Regions from separate parts of the Streptomyces sp. NPDC012510 genome, predicted to be linked through region 1. Evidence: riboswitches for the same ligand, from Rfam matches in the RefSeq annotation. Region 1 holds a riboswitch; each other region holds the start of a gene.

Region 1 (3,805 bases):
GTGGCGTCGTAGCCGACGAGCTCCGGGCCGATCTGCTCGATGACCGCGAGGACGGCCTTCTCCACGCCCTTGCCCAGGTAGCGGTTGGGGTCACCGTCACGGAGCTCGATGGCCTCGAAGGCACCCGTGGAGGCGCCGGACGGAACGGCGGCACGACCCGTGCTGCCGTCGTCGAGGCCGACCTCGACCTCGACCGTGGGGTTGCCTCGGGAGTCCAGGATTTCCCGGGCTACGACGACGTCGATGGACGGCACGAGCATCTCCTTCTTGGGATGTGACGCGATGTGACGCTGTTTGCGACTAGAGCCTAACCGCCCCGGGCCTGTCGGCAGCCGACCGACCGTCCCGTGGACAGACAGACCGTATCCATTGTTCCCGGCCGGAACAAAGGGGGGGTGGACAAGAAGGAAGCAGGAGAAGCTGGAGAAGGGGGCGCGAGCAACGAAAAACCCCGCTCCGGTGCGTACGGGGGAATGCGCACCGGAGCGGGGAGCCCGTAGGGACGGGGGGACGGCCCTCACGGGGTCTTCACTATGGAGGACACGGCCGTGAGGGGGCTGTGGTTCAGCCGGGGAGCGGCCTGTTTTCCCGGCCCGGCTGAACCCGCCTCACCGGCCCGGCCGTTGGGGCGGCCGTGAAGGAGGGCCGGTGGTGCCTGACGCCCGGTGGCCGTTGCGGCCCGGGGTCGGGGGTCAGCTCAGGTGGAGCTGCTGGCCCGGGAAGATGAAGTCGGCATCGTCGATGATGTCCTTGTTCAGCTCGTAGAGCTTCTCCCAGCCGCCCTCGACGTTCTCCTTCTCGGCGATGGCGCTGAGGGTGTCACCGCTAGCGACCTTGTACTCGCCGTCGCCCTTCTTGACCTTCTTGCCGGTCGGGGTCTCGACGGTGGCGCGCTCGGAGGAGCGGGAGGCACGGGTCTCCTGGGTGCTCTTCTGAGTGCCCTCCTGGGCGCTCTCCTGCGAGGAGCCGGAGTTCGAGCCCGAGTTCGACGAGGAGGCCGGGGCACCGTCGTACGAGGCGCCGGACAGGCCCTTGCCGCAGACCGGCCAGGCACCCTTGCCCTGGCTCGCGAGGACCTTCTCGGCGATCTCGATCTGCTGCGCCTTGCTGGCCTGGTCGGCGGTGGAGGCGTACTTCGTACCGCCGTACCCGGCCCAGGTGGAGGCCGCGAACTGCAGACCGCCGTAGTAGCCGTTGCCGGTGTTGATGGACCAGTTCCCGCCGGACTCGCACTGGGCGACGGCGTCCCACTCGGAGGCGGTGGCGGCGGAGGCGCTGCCGGCGGCCATCAGCGGGGCGGCGATGGCGGCGGCGCCGGTGACACCGGCGACGGCGATGGCGCGAGCGGCCTTGGACGGGCGGCGGTGCTTGCCAGTGCTGGAAAACAGCATGAAGTGATCCCCTCACCGACGCCTGCGAGGTGAGCTGTCGGGTTCGGGCCGGTTGAGTTGCCCGGCCGCGCCCGCTCGCCTTTCGGCTCGCGTCACGCGGCTTCACCCCGAGCCGGTGCCGGTGGTGCGCCCCGAAGGGCTCGACCGCCGGACCCGGCACTTACCTTGGGTCCCCCGCTCCTGCCTACGGCGCTTGACGCGACGACTGTTCCTTGCGGCCGTTGGCAGGATTCGGCGTACCGACCGCAGGTGCCCGCTGTGGCGAGCGGTCACGACCGTAATCACGAGATTCGCCGAATTTCAAAGACGATCAGGGGGTCTGTGATTCATCTCCCACCGAGATCAAATCGGGCATTAGCGGGCTAAACCCGATCTGAACTCGCGCTACTTTTCGCCCGTTTCGGCACCGACTTCGAGGGTCTGACCGGGAAGGATGAGGTCCGGGTCGGTTCCGACCGTGCTCTCGTTCTCGGCGTACAGCTCCCGCCACCCGCCGTCCACCCCGAGCGAGTTCGCGATGCCCGTCAGACTGTCGCCCGTGCGGACGGTGTACGAGCCGTCCACGACCTCGCGCGCCGCGTCGCCGCTCCGGGAGGCGTGACGGCCGGAGGCCGAGGAATCGGTAGGCGATCCGTCGGCGGCGTCCGCGTCCGCGCCCGTGCCGTCACCCTCGTCGGCAGTGGCACCACGGTGACGGCCGGTACCGCTGCCGCCCTCACCGGCGGCCTTGGTGGAATCCTCGATGACACCGGGGGACGATTCGGACAATTCTCCCGAGTCGGTCGACCCGGAGGAGCCGGGAGAGCTGGAGCGGTCGGACTGGTCGGTCGTATCGGTGGAACCGGATGAATCGCCGGAATCAGCCAACTTGGTGGAGTCTGACGAACCTGATGAACCAGAAGAACCGGAAGAAGTGGATGAATCGGATCTCTCAGGCGAGCGACTCGAAGGGGATGAAGGAGTCGAACTCGAAGACTCGCCGGAGTCCGGCGAGTCGCCCGTGAGGCCCGTGTCCACGTCGGCTGAGCCTGAGTCGCCGGCGAGGTTGTGGAGCACTCCGCAGGTGGACCAGACGCCGACGCCCTGGTCGGCGAGCACCTTTTCGGCCACCGCTATCTGCTGCGAACGGCTGGCCTGGTCGGCGCTGGTGGCGTAGGCGAGGCCGCCGTACTTCTCCCAGTTCTCCTGGGTCAACTGCAGGCCGCCGTAGCGACCGTTACCGGTGTCCGCGCTCCAGGAGCCGCCGCTCTCGCACTCCGCCACCTGGTCCCAGGTGGTCCCGTCGGCCGCACTCGCGCCGGTGGCACCGAGGAAGGGGATCGCGATGGCCGAGCCGGTCACTCCGGCCGCGACGAGGAGGGCCGGAGCCTGACGGGGGCGACGGTGACGACCGGTCCCGGAGAGCATGCGGTTGCCTTTCACACGACAGCAGTGACCTGTGCGAAGGGTGTGGCGTCAGCCCTTCGCACTGACGTGTGAACGTATCGGGAGTCGATCAGTTGTCACAAGTCAATGCAGTACAGATCACGTGAAGATCACAGACTTGAGGGTGCGTCATCTTCCGGCGCGGAGCGGGGTAGTGCTACGGGTTGCCCACCCGCCGTGAAATCCACCGGAAGCGTGCGCAACCCACGCATGATGAGCCCACCCCGCCATCGCACATCAGCCGGATCCACCGCGAGTCGGAGGTCCGGGAGGCGGGTGAGGAGGGTGGAGAGGGCGGTGTGGGCTTCGAGGCGGGCCAGGGGGGCGCCGAGGCAGTAGTGGATGCCGTGGCCGTAGCCGAGGTGCTGGTTGTCCCGGCGGGAGAGGTCGAGGGTGTCGGGGTCGTGGAAGCGGGCCGGGTCACGATCGGCCGCGGCGAGGACGACGAGGACGGGGTCGCCGGGGGCGATGTCCTGGCCGCCGATCGTGAGGGGTCGGGTGGCGAAGCGCCAGGTGGCGAGCTCGACAGGGCCGTCGTAGCGGAGGAGTTCCTCGACGCCGGTTTCGAGCAGCGCGGACTCGCCGGCAGCGAGGGAGCTCTGCAGGCGTTCTCGTTGCTCGGGGTGGGTGAGGAGGGCGTACATGCCGTTGCCGATGAGGTTGACGGTCGTCTCGAACCCGGCGAACAGCAGGATGAACGCCATCGCCGCGGCCTCGTTCTCGGTGAGGTGCTCTCCGTGGTCGGAGGCGCGGATGAGCGCGGAGATGAGGTCCTCGCCGGGGGTGGGGGTCTCGGGGAGCGCCTCGCGCTTGCGGTGGATCAGGTCGGCGAGGTAGCCGCGCATCTTCTTCACCGACCGTGCGACACCGCCGCGTGGGCCGCCGCCGTGCCGGATCATCATCCCCGCCCAGTCCCGGAAGTCGTCCTGGTCCTCCCGGGGGACGCCGAGCAGGTCGCAGATCGCGTAGATGGGGAGGGGGAAGGCGAA
Region 2 (3,805 bases), on a different contig from region 1:
TCCACCGCGGCCCGCGTCACCGCCCGCGCGTACTCCGGGATCTGCAGAAGTCCTGGCACCACCGAGGTCTCCAGCGTCCGCATCCCGCTGGCCTGTGACTCCAGGCTGATGAAGTCGCGGTACGTCGGTGGCAGTACACCCCGGTACGCGTGCCACCAGTTGTGCCGCCCACCGCCGTCCTCGGAGCCCGCCAGCGCCAGCAGCACCTCCCGTAAGTCGGTGTCCTCGACCCCGTACGCGTCCAGTAGCTTGCGTACGTCCCCGGCTCTGACCCCGCTGGCGCCCGTCTCGATCCGGCTCACCTTCGACTGGTGCCAGCCCACGAGATGGGCCGCCTCGATACTGGTGAGACTCGAACGGGTGCGCAGGACACGCAACTCGGCACCGAGTTTGCGGCGGCGCACCGCCGGACCGTACCGCATGGGTTCTCCTTCCGCCCGGCGCGCGACGTCGGGGTGACGACAGAGGATGGACGAAGACCCCACCCGAATACGCTCGGCCGTCGGAGAGTTCACCGCTTCGAGCGACAGATATATGCATATCTTGGTGGATCGCCACCCGTGACACCCCAGGTAGTGGCAGTCTGGCGCGAAGCACCAGTCCGGGACCGTAGTCGAACCATCCGCTCCCTGTCGGACACCGGTCCCGTGGGAAAGGGACGCCTCGCCATGGCAGATCACCAGGAAGCATCCGTCACTCTGCCGAGCGATCCCGCCTCGGTGTCCGTTGCCCGGAAATACGTCGCCACCGTGCTGGCCGAATGGGGCCTGCCGGGCGACACGGACATGGCGGACACCGTGCGCCTGATCGTGTCCGAACTCGCCACCAACGCCGTCCAGCACACGCTCGGTCAGTCGCCCACCTTCACCGTGGACATCGCCCTCGACCGGGACGAGCACCTGCGCATCGGTGTCACCGACAGTCATCCACGCTTTCCGAAACGCCTGCCCGCCGCCGTCCAGCAGGACAACGGCCGGGGCATGGTCATCATCCGCTGGCTGACCGCCGAGTGCGGCGGCAGGCTGAGCGTCAGACCCACCCGGGAAGGCGGCAAGACGGTGGCGATCGACCTGCCGTGGACGGTCTCCTCCCAGCCGGTCAGGGCAGGTGGTCCGCAGGAGCCGTGACGGAATCCCGGCCCGTGCCCACGGGGACCGCCTCGTCCTGACGGGGCGCCGAGCCTGCCGCGCCGCGGTTGCGGTCGGAGCGTCCCACCAGCTTCGGGAGCACGACCCACAGAAGCAGACACCCGAGGAACGTGCCGACCCCGGTCGTGATCCCGGCCGTCCGGCTGAGTGTCACATCGACGACGAGCATGACCGACCCGGCGAAGGCCGGCATCAGCACCGCCAGGCCCGCGGTGGCCAGCCGGGAGGAGACCCGCACGATGAGGGGCTTGGCGTTCTGCTGGAAGAGCAGGCGGTGCAGGGCGGCCGGTGCGGTGAAGAGCGCCGCCGCGAGGACCGCCAGCAGCAGGGTGCTGACATAGGTAGCGCGCTGGAAGGAGTCCAGGTCCGGGAATCGGGGTGTGAAGGCCAGTGTCAGCAGGAACGCGAAGAGGATCTGCACCCCGGTCTGGGTGACCCGCAATTCCTGGAGCAACTCGGAGAAGTTGCGGTCGGCTCGTTCGAGGGGGGTCTCGTTGCGCGCGAGGCGGGTGCGTTCATCGGCCATGGCTGAACGAGTAACCAGTTCGGCCCGTGGCACGCCTGCGGGGAGGGGCGCCGAAGAGCGGCCCGGGGGGTGGTCGAGAAAGCGGCCGGAGGGGTTGAGAAGCGGCCGGGGGGTGAGAAGCGGCCGGGGGGCGGCCGTGAGAACCGCCGCCCCCCGTGTGGGTCAGCGGACCCGGCCGTACCAGACGCTCTTCGTCCAGATCTTCTGCAGCCGGACGACGTCACCCGTCTTCGGCGAGTGCCAGATCTTTCCCTTCCCGGCATAGATACCGACGTGGTACACGCTCGATCCCGAGTGGAAGAAGACGAGGTCTCCGAGCTTGCGGTTGCCCGCGGAGATGTGCTTCGTCTTGTTGTACTGCTGCTGAGCAGTACGGGGCAGCTTCTTGCCCGCCTTCTTGAACGAGTAGAGCGTCAGCCCTGAGCAGTCGAACCTGCCCGGGCCCGTGGCGCCGTACTTGTACGGGGAGCCCTTCTTGGAAGCCGCGACCTTGAGTGCCTTCGACGCCACCGTGGCGGCCTCGGCGTCGGCTGCGACGCCCGGGACCACGATGCTGCCGCCCACGGCGGCGATGGTGAGAGCCGAGGCCGTGCCGGCCCGGGTCAACAGCGACGGGACACGATTCAGCGCAGTCATGCGCAACCCTTCGTCAGCCGCCTGTGAAGGATGACCTGTCGGATTCGGGCTGGCGAAGTTGCCCGGCCGCTGACGCGGCTTCACCCCAAGGGCTGCTCGGTGCGGTCATGGCTTGACCGTTCCGGCGACCCGTCGTGCTTGGGTCCTCCACTCCTGCCGATGCACTCCTGTCGACCGGTCATCCGGGCGGCGGCAGGACTCGGCGTCCACCCGGATCGCCCCGCCGCTGTGGCGGGGGCTTGTCGTCAGGAAGGGATCTTGACGCACGGAAGTCCGAAAATCCCAACGGAACCGGGGATTTGTGGTCTTACTCACCACTCACCCGTTCGGGTGGACAGGCCGTTTTCGGCTGTTGTGTCCACAGGGTCGAGGAGGCCCGCACCAGCACCGGAACGACATACTCCGGCCGTTCGTCAGGCATGTTGCGCAACTTCACAGGTCCTCCCGACGTATGGGCCGATGGGTTGATCGTGGTAGGCCGTCCGGAGGGCGCCGAACCCGGGCCGGACGCCCCGTCAGTAGTACGGCGACCGACCCGTGATCGGTTCAGGCGGCGAGCCCGGCCTGGTTCAGGCGGGTGAGTCCTCCGGCTCCGGCGGCAGTGCGACGCGGGCCGCCCGTCGCTCGCCGTCCAGGACCCGCAGCGCCCGTGCGAGGGTCGGGGCGTGCACCTCGTTCTCACCGCGCCTGTGCATCAGTTCGAGTGCGTCGCGCAGGGCGGTCGCCTTGGTGACGAGTGCCTGCGCCGCCCGCAACCCGCGATAGGTGTCACCGGGACGGGCGGGGTTGATGCGGCCGAGCAGGTCGACCACGTCGAGATAACGGTCGATCAGCTCCGCCTCGGCGCGGGTGAGCGCGGGCAGCGGCGGCAGTTCGGGTGGGAGCATCGACGCCTCACCTCGCTGCCGGGAGCGTGTCCGAGGACCTGCGGCTCGGGATCACCCGATCGGCCAGCCCGTACTCCACCGCCGCCTTGGCGTCGAGGAACATGTGCCGTTCGATATCGGCGCTGATCCGCTCCGGAGTCTGCCCCGTGTGCCGTACGAGCATCTCCTCCAGGCTCCGGCGGTTGCGCATCAACTCCTCCGCCTGGATCGCCAGATCGCTCGCCTGGCCCTCGACCGGATCGGTCAGCGCCGGCTGGTGGATCAGCACGCGCGCCCCCGGCAGCACGAACCGCTTGCCCGGCGTGCCCGCCGCGAGCAGCACCGCGGCGGACGACCCTGCCTGTCCCAGGCAGATCGTCTCCACATCGCAGGTGACGAACCGGATCGTGTCGTAGAGCGCAGTCATCGCGTTGAACGAGCCGCCGGGCGAGTTGATGTACAGCGAGATGTCCCGGTCCGGTGCCTGGTACTCGAGGTGCATGAACTGGGCCATGACATCGTTCGCCGACGTGTCGTCGATCTGTGTTCCGAGGAACACGATTCGCTCTTCCAGCAGCTTCGAGTACGGATCCGTAGTGCGGTGACCCGCACCAGTGCGCTCGGTGAAC
Region 3 (3,805 bases), on a different contig from region 1:
GACTTGGTTCGGCTCGTTGGCGACGAGCAGCGGCTCGGTGTAGTCGTGGATCAGCGGCCGCACCCCTGCCTCGCCGACGTAACGACGCAGCCGTGTCGTGGTGTTGTAGTTGGCCCCGTAGCCCGAGTAGTACGTCTTCAGATAGTCGTACTCGGCGAGTGCGCCACCGCGCGGAGTGGCGAAAAGATCTTCGGGTGAGCGCACGTCGACGGCGTTCCAGAAGTTGTTGAGATCGGAGACGCGGTCGTTGACGCCGCCCTCGGAGACCGGCGTGGCCGTGTACTCGACGACGTACGGCCCTTCCAGGCTTCGCCGGAACCACACCGTGGCCCCGGCCGGCACATCGACGTCCAGCACCCCGCCCGCAGCGGTGACCGAGCCACCCCGCTCCAACTCCACGGCCCACTGCCTCAGTCCGCACCGGAAGTCGTCCGCCGCGAACAGCCGCCGCCTCCCCCGGCGCGAAGCCGCACGCGCGGCCCCGGGGGGAGCGAGCGCCGCGACGACGGCACCGGCGGCTACGGCTCCGAAGGCTCTGCGTGTGGTCATGAGACTCCTTCTCCAGGGATCAAAAGATCGAAGAAAGCGCTTTCGGCGATCACTGTGTCCCTACTGACACCCCACTGTCGAGCCCCCGGTCGGCCAAGCCACAGAACCGCGACACAGCCCTCACGACCCGCACCCCGAGGCACCCGCGCCGAAGGCCGGACCCCGGGGATCACGGGGCCCGGCCTTCGGGGCGAACGGTGGTGCGGACGGACGCGTCAGACGCCGACGCCCTTCGACCGCAGGTAGGCCAGCGGGTCGATGTCCGAGCCGTAGTTCGGCGTGGTGCGGATCTCGAAGTGGAGGTGCGGGCCGGTGACGTTGCCGGTCGCCCCGGAGAGGCCGATCTGCTGGCCGCCGCTCACCGACTGCCCCGCGGAGACGGAGATCGACGAGAGGTGGGCGTACTGGGCGTAGTAGCCGTCGGCGAGCTTGACGACGACCTGGTTGCCGTACGCGCCGCCCCAGCCGGCCGAGACGACGGTGCCCGCGCCCACGGCCCTGAGGCTCGTACCGGTCGGAGCCACGAAGTCGACACCCGTGTGGTAACCGCTGGACCACATGCTGCCTGCGATCTTGTACGCGGTGCCCACAGTGGCGCCCTGGATGGGCGAGCTGAAGCCGGAGCCGTTGGACGAGGAGGACTGGTTGTTCGACGTGGAGGTCGACGCCTGGGTGTCCTTCGCCTTCTGCGTCGAGGAGCCGGAGGACTTCGACGACTGGGAGGACTGGGACGACTGGGAGGACTTCGAGGACTGCGACGACCCGGTCGTCGGCGCCTTCGACGTGCCGCTCGACGGGGCCTGGCCACCGATCGTGAGCTTCAGGCCCGGGTGGATCAGCGACGGGTCGGAGCCGATGGCCTCACGGTTGTCCGAGTAGAGCCGCTTCCAGCCCCCTTCGACGTCCTGCTCGTCCGCGATCTTCGAGAGGTAGTCGCCGACCTTCACCGAGTAGGTCCTGGTCGTCGCCTTCTTGGTGGCGGTCCTCTGCGCTTGTGCGGCCTTCTCGGCCTGCTCGATCCGCGCGCCCGCCTGGGCCACGGCCTTCTCGGGCGCCACCGCGGCCGTCTTCTCGGAGACGTCGGAGACCGCGGCCGTCGGGGTCGCGGCATGGGCGCCGGCGGCCCCGATCAACGGCAGTGCGAGTGCCGCGCCACCGGTGCCGGCCGCGGCGATCGAGCGGGTGAAACGCTGGGACTTCGGACGGCGGTGCTTACCCTTCGCGGGCATGACGAATTCCTCTCCGGCGCCTGCGAGGTGAGCTGTCGGGTGCGGGCTGGAGATGCCCGGCCGTGCTTGCGCACGGCTATACCCCTAGCCGTTCCGGGAACCGGAACAGGCGGTACTACCTGTGGGTCCCCCGCTCCTGCCGTGGATCGGGTCGGTACGCGGCTCCGGTCGGCGGCAGGATTGGGCGTCCGTCCGGATTGACGCAGAACGTAAGCGACTTGTGCCTACAGAGACAACCATTGGGACTTCCTGTGCGTCTTTTCCTCTGATCCTTACCTCAATTCATGATGACGCTCCGTAAAAGACCGGTCTTCGGCGTTTTCCAACCGCCCTGGAACCACCTACGAATTACGTGGACATGGCGGCGACAGAGGGTCACGAATATGACGCTGCTCACGCACCTACGCGCCAGTAGGCTTTATTTCAGGGCTTGTTGGAATTACCGCTCAATTTCGGACAGTTCACTCATCTGCGACACAGGCGGATAACCGTCGCATCGAAGTCGCCACGCAACCCCGTCCGCAGCCCGTGATGCAACAGCACGCCACCTCGGTACACTTCGCCCGTTTCTCGGCATTCATAGTGTTTTGTCGGGTCGAGGCCACGCAGCCGGAGCGGGGCCGGCGGCTCGCCGTAGTGCTGGGCCTGCAGCCAGGCCAGGACGACTACCTCGTCACCGTGGACGTACTGCACAGCGCTCAGCCCACCCGTCGGCGCACGCAGCCGGTAGAGGTCGCCACGCTGGACGACCGGCCGGATCTCCTTGTACAGCTCCACCCAGTCCCGCGCCTCGGCCAGCTCCTCCTCGGTCCACTCGGTGAGGTCGCCGCCGACCCCCAGCACACCCGCCATGGCGCTGACGAAACGGAACCGCAGCGAGCTGGCCCGGCCGTTGAGCTGGTTGTTCGGGCTGTCGGTGACCCATGCGGCCATGACCCGGGCCGGGTGGATCTGGCTGAAGCCGTGCTGGATGGCGAGCCGGTCGAGCGGGTCGGTGTTGTCGGAGGTCCACACCTGGTCCGTCCGCGCCATGACCCCGAGATCGATGCGGCCGCCACCGCCCGAGCACGACTCGAAGGCGACGCCGGGATGCGCGGCCCGCAGCCGGTCCAGCAGGGTGTAGAAGGCGTGCACGTGCTCGACCCACAGCTTCTGCGGATACGGCTCCCCGGGCCAGCCGGCGTCGGTGAAGCAGCGGTTGAAGTCCCACTTCACATAGTCGATCGGCGCGCTGGACAGGAGGGCGTCCAGCCGCTCCCAGAGGTACTCCTGGACGTCCTCGCGTGCGAGATTGAGAACGAGCTGATTGCGTAGTTCTGTCCTCTTTCGTCCTGACTGGAACTGCGCCCATTCGGGATGCGCCCGATACAGCTCGCTGTCCGGGTTGACCATCTCGGGCTCCACCCAGATGCCGAACCGCATGTCGAGCGCGTGCACATAGTCGGCGAGTGGCTTCAGGCCTTTCGGGAAGCGGTCCGGGTTGGGGGTCCAGTCGCCGAGCCCGGCCCGGTCGCTGGTCCGCGTCCCGAACCAACCGTCGTCCACCACGAACAGCTCGACCCCGATGGCCGCCGCTCGCCGCGCGAGCGCCCCCTGCTGCTCCTCCGAGATGTCGAACTCGGTGGCCTCCCAGGAGTTGAAGAGCACCGGCCGGTCCTGGTCGGCGTCCGGGATGACGTACGCCCGCTGATAGGCGTGCCAGGCTCGGCTCGCCCCGCCGAAGCCGCCGTCGCTCCACAGACCGGCGAAGACGGGCGTGGTGAACGTCCCACCGGTCCCCAGCCTCAGCAGCCCGGACTCGTCGTAACCGGCGCCACCGGTGATCTGCACGCGCGCGTCCGGGAGTTGGGCGACCGCGATCCGCCACGACCCGGACCAGCCCAGGGCGCAGCCGTAGACCTCACCGCGCTCCTCGGTGGCGTCGGTGTCGAGGGCGACCCAGGGCAGGTGCTGGTGCCCGGTGTGGCCGCGCCGGCTGCCGATGACCTTCTCGCCATAGGTGAGCTCCCCACGCACCAGGCGGGACT
Region 4 (3,805 bases), on a different contig from region 1:
GTACGCCCTCCAGGACCAGGGCCTCGACACCTACGAGGCGAACGCGGCCCTCGGCCTGCCGGAGGACGCCCGCGACTACACGGCGGCGGCCCAGATGCTGAAGGCCCTCGGCATCGACGAGCTGGACCTGCTCTCCAACAACCCCGACAAGGCGCAGCAGCTTCGCGGCCTTGACCTCGGCGTGCGGCACCGCGTCCCCACGGGCGTCTTCACCACCGCCCACAACGTCCGCTACCTCCGCGCCAAGGTCCTCCAGACCCAGCACACCCTCCCCCTGCCGGAACTGACCGAGCTGCAGAAGCTGCAGGAGCTGCCGAAACTCACTGGAATAACAGCGGGCTGACCGGCGGGCTGACCAGCGGGATGACCACTAGCCCACTCGGCCCCGCCGACTAGCCCCGCACTCCCACCCCGGAAACCCTGTATCCGTGGGGCAGCCAGAGGGTGCGAGGGAGTCGGTCGGCCGGCGGTTCTCGTACACCCGTGCGCTCGCCCGTGTTCTCCCCGTCCTGCTGATCGCCACGGGCCTCTTCTACGACCACTTCACCCCGCGCGACTTCACGGCGGTCCCCTTCTTCACGGCCGCGCCCCTCGTCGCGGCCCCGCTCTTCTCGCTGCGCGGCACGGTGATCACCGGCGTCGCCTCGGTCGCCGGCATCACCGCCGTACGGCTCTACTACGACGACGCGGGCCATGAGGACGCGATCACGGAGATCGCGACGGTGGCCACCGTCGCCGCGCTGGCCGTGCTCATCAACCGTCTCGTCCGCCGCAGCGACGCCCGGCTCGCCACCGCCCGCGAGATCGCCGCGGCGGCGCAGCGGGCGGTCCTGCCGGTGCCGCAGGAGCGGATCGGCGGGCTGGAGATCGCCGCGCGGTACGAGGCCGCGCAGGCCGGGGCGTCGATCGGGGGCGATCTCTACGCGGTGCAGGACTCACCCCACGGGGTACGGCTGATCGTGGGCGATGTGCGTGGCAAGGGGCTGGGGGCGGTCTCGGCGGTGGCCGTGCTGATCGGCGCGTTCCGGGAGGCGGCCGAGCAGGAGTCGACGCTCGAAGCGGTCGCCCAGCGGCTGGAACGGGCGCTGGCCCGGGAAGCGACGCGGCGGGAAGCCGCGCGACGGGACGCCAACGTCGAGTACGAGGGGTTCGTCACGGCGGTCCTGGCCGAGTTCCCGCATGGCTCCGGACGTGCCCGGATCGTCAACCGAGGCCATCCGTCCCCCCTGCTGCTGCACGCCGACGGCACCCTGCGCACCCTGGACGCCCCGCACCCCGCGCTCCCGCTCGGCCTGGACGATGTGGGCACCTGGCCCGACCGCGCCGAGGAGACCGGGTTCCCGCCCGGCGCCACCCTCCTCTTCTACACCGACGGCCTCTCGGAGGCCCGCGACAGCCACGGCGTCTTCTACGACCCGGCCGAGCGCCTGTCCGGCCGTACGTTCCCCGGACCGCGCGTCCTCTTGACGACCCTCGCGGAGGAGGTGCGCCGGCACACGGGCGACCGCACGACGGACGACATGGCCCTTCTGGCGATCCGCCGCTCCTGACCCCTCCGACACGTCTCTCTCACATCTTCCACGCCCGCTGTCACCGAGCGTGTCCATCCGACCTTGCTCCGTATAGCGACTTGCGTACTGTCAGCGCGATTGTTACTCCCGAGTCAGGGTCAACTCGCCCGTTTTCCACCCCTCATGACCCGTAAAGTCCACGGCGGAAGCCGGAACGATCATCAGGAACAGCTTGGAATGGAGTACCCCCGTCTATTAACGTTCGATAACGCAGCGCGGTCGTCCCAGCCGTCACAAGAGACGGCTCCGTGCTCACGCGCCGAATCCCGCAAGGGAACCGGGGAACCACCACCCTGGGGTGAATCGCGCGCAAACCGTCGTGGCAGCACGTCAGGTTTACGCGCGTAGGAGACCTTCCTGCTCCGAACCCGTCAGCTAACCCGGTAGGCGAGAAGGAAGGAAAGGAGTACGCCCACGTGGCGTCGAACCGGTCCGCGACCGAAGCCCCGTTCGTACCGAGCCAACGCGATGGCGACAGCCAGACGTTCGGCTACGGCAGCTACAGCAGCGACAACGAGGGCCCCTGGCAGGAGTGGAACCCCACCGAGGAGTCCATTCGCCCCGTTCGCGGTCGGCACCGCGTCGCCAAGAAGAGCGGCGGCGTACTCGCCCGTGGCGGTCTCGCCCGCAGCTCCACGGTCCTGGGCGTCGGTGTCATAGCCGCCGTCAGCGGCGCCGGCATGGCCAGCGCGCAGTCCGGCAAGGCCCCGGTGTCCATATCGCTGCCCGACATGCCGAACGTCGGCTCGGTCTTCGAGGACGACGCCGAGGAGCCGGAGCCCCAGGCCTCCACGACCCCCCTCAGCAGCGCCGGTCTGATCGCCGCCGACACCGAGCAGGGCACCGCCAACGCCGGCGAGGCGCTGCGCGCCCGCATCATGGCACAGGCCGAGTCCCAGCAGGACGCGTTCGACAAGGCCACCGCCGAGGCCGCCCAGACGGCCGCCGCGAACAAGGCCGCCGAGCAGGCCGCCGAGGAGAAGAAGGAAGCCGAGGCCAAGGAAGCCGCCGCGAAGAAGAAGGCGGCGGAGGAGGCCGAGCGGAAGAAGGAAGCCGAGCGCCTCGCGGCCCTCGCCAAGCAGTTCGCGCTCCCCACCTCCTCCTACACCCTCACCTCCACCTTCGGTCAGGCCGGCCCCTACTGGTCCTCCGGCTACCACACCGGCCTCGACTTCGCCGCTCCCACGGGCACCCTCATCAAGGCCGTCCACAGCGGCACCATCACGCAGGCCGGGTACGAGGGTTCCTACGGCTACAAGACCGTGCTCACCCTCGATGACGGCACCGAGATCTGGTACGCCCACCAGTCCTCCATCGGCGTCAGCGTCGGCCAGAAGGTCGCCACCGGCGACGTCATCGGCCGCGTCGGCGCCACGGGCAACGTCACCGGCGCCCACCTCCACATGGAGGTCCACCCCGGCGGCTCCAGCAGCGGCATCGACCCGGCGGCATGGCTGCGCAGCAAGGGCCTGAACCCGTAGGGAACCGACCGACTCGTACGCCGCGTAAGTCCGCGAGGACCACGCGGCGTTCGTCGTTCCCAGGGACGGTCCCCAGGGCGGTTCCCGGGGGCGGTTCACGATGGCCGTTCACGACGGCCGTTCACGACGGCGGTTCACGACGGCGGGACGGACGCTTCACGCACACGTCACGCCGAGCCGGAATGCGGAAGTCCGCCCCACCGGTTGACGTAGGACATGACTACTCTTCGCCAACTGGGCACGTCCGACATCAGGGTCTTCCCCCTCTCCCTCGGCGGCAACGTCTTCGGCTGGACCGCCGACGAGGCGCAGTCCTTCGCCGTCCTCGACGCCTACGCGGCGGCGGGCGGCAACTTCGTCGACACCGCCGACTCCTACTCGGCGTGGGTGGAGGGCAACGAGGGGGGCGAGTCCGAGCGGATCATCGGCAGGTGGCTCAAGTCGCGTGGCAACCGCGCCGACGTGGTCATCGCTACCAAGGTGAGCCAGCACCCCGAGTACCAGGGGCTGACGGCGGCCAACATCAAGGCGGCGGCCGACGCCTCCCTCGCCCGCCTCGACACGGACCACATCGACCTCTACTACACCCACTTCGACCAGCCCGAGGTCCCCGTCGAGGAGATCATCACGGCCCTCGACGACCTGGTGAAGGCCGGCAAGGTCCGCGCGATAGCGGCGTCCAACATCACCCCCGAGCGCCTGAAGGCCTCCCTGGAGTTCTCGGAGGCCGAGGGCCTGGCCCGCTATGTGGCG

Evidence for each region. A riboswitch is a leader RNA that binds a small molecule or an ion and turns the genes downstream of it on or off. The one in region 1 is predicted to bind cyclic di-AMP.
Region 2: another riboswitch for cyclic di-AMP. It lies ahead of ACFY9I_RS06960 (NlpC/P60 family protein); the one in region 1 lies ahead of ACFY9I_RS12180 (transglycosylase family protein).
Region 3: another riboswitch for cyclic di-AMP. It lies ahead of ACFY9I_RS00220 (peptidoglycan DD-metalloendopeptidase family protein); the one in region 1 lies ahead of ACFY9I_RS12180 (transglycosylase family protein).
Region 4: another riboswitch for cyclic di-AMP. It lies ahead of ACFY9I_RS07915 (peptidoglycan DD-metalloendopeptidase family protein); the one in region 1 lies ahead of ACFY9I_RS12180 (transglycosylase family protein).

The regions. Positions count from the first base shown of each region.
Region 1 is NZ_JBIBEN010000005.1:413,970-417,774, reverse strand. It holds gene eno (phosphopyruvate hydratase) at 1-254, opposite strand, end outside; gene ACFY9I_RS12180 (transglycosylase family protein) at 693-1,391, opposite strand; cyclic di-AMP (ydaO/yuaA leader) riboswitch at 1,396-1,593, opposite strand; gene ACFY9I_RS12175 (transglycosylase family protein) at 1,776-2,798, opposite strand; gene ACFY9I_RS12170 (cytochrome P450) at 2,927-3,805, opposite strand, start outside.
Region 2 is NZ_JBIBEN010000003.1:340,660-344,464, reverse strand. It holds gene ACFY9I_RS06975 (Scr1 family TA system antitoxin-like transcriptional regulator) at 1-422, opposite strand, end outside; gene ACFY9I_RS06970 (ATP-binding protein) at 669-1,127, shown strand; gene ACFY9I_RS06965 (DUF6328 family protein) at 1,099-1,674, opposite strand; gene ACFY9I_RS06960 (NlpC/P60 family protein) at 1,837-2,310, opposite strand; cyclic di-AMP (ydaO/yuaA leader) riboswitch at 2,314-2,525, opposite strand; gene ACFY9I_RS06955 (hypothetical protein) at 2,880-3,197, opposite strand; gene ACFY9I_RS06950 (ATP-dependent Clp protease proteolytic subunit) at 3,205-3,805, opposite strand, start outside.
Region 3 is NZ_JBIBEN010000001.1:53,284-57,088, forward strand. It holds gene ACFY9I_RS00215 (DUF6250 domain-containing protein) at 1-549, opposite strand, end outside; gene ACFY9I_RS00220 (peptidoglycan DD-metalloendopeptidase family protein) at 765-1,778, opposite strand; cyclic di-AMP (ydaO/yuaA leader) riboswitch at 1,783-1,941, opposite strand; gene ACFY9I_RS00225 (alpha-galactosidase) at 2,244-3,805, opposite strand, start outside.
Region 4 is NZ_JBIBEN010000004.1:18,705-22,509, reverse strand. It holds gene ribA (GTP cyclohydrolase II RibA) at 1-343, shown strand, start outside; gene ACFY9I_RS07920 (SpoIIE family protein phosphatase) at 429-1,550, shown strand; cyclic di-AMP (ydaO/yuaA leader) riboswitch at 1,819-1,976, shown strand; gene ACFY9I_RS07915 (peptidoglycan DD-metalloendopeptidase family protein) at 1,988-3,052, shown strand; gene ACFY9I_RS07910 (aldo/keto reductase) at 3,269-3,805, shown strand, end outside.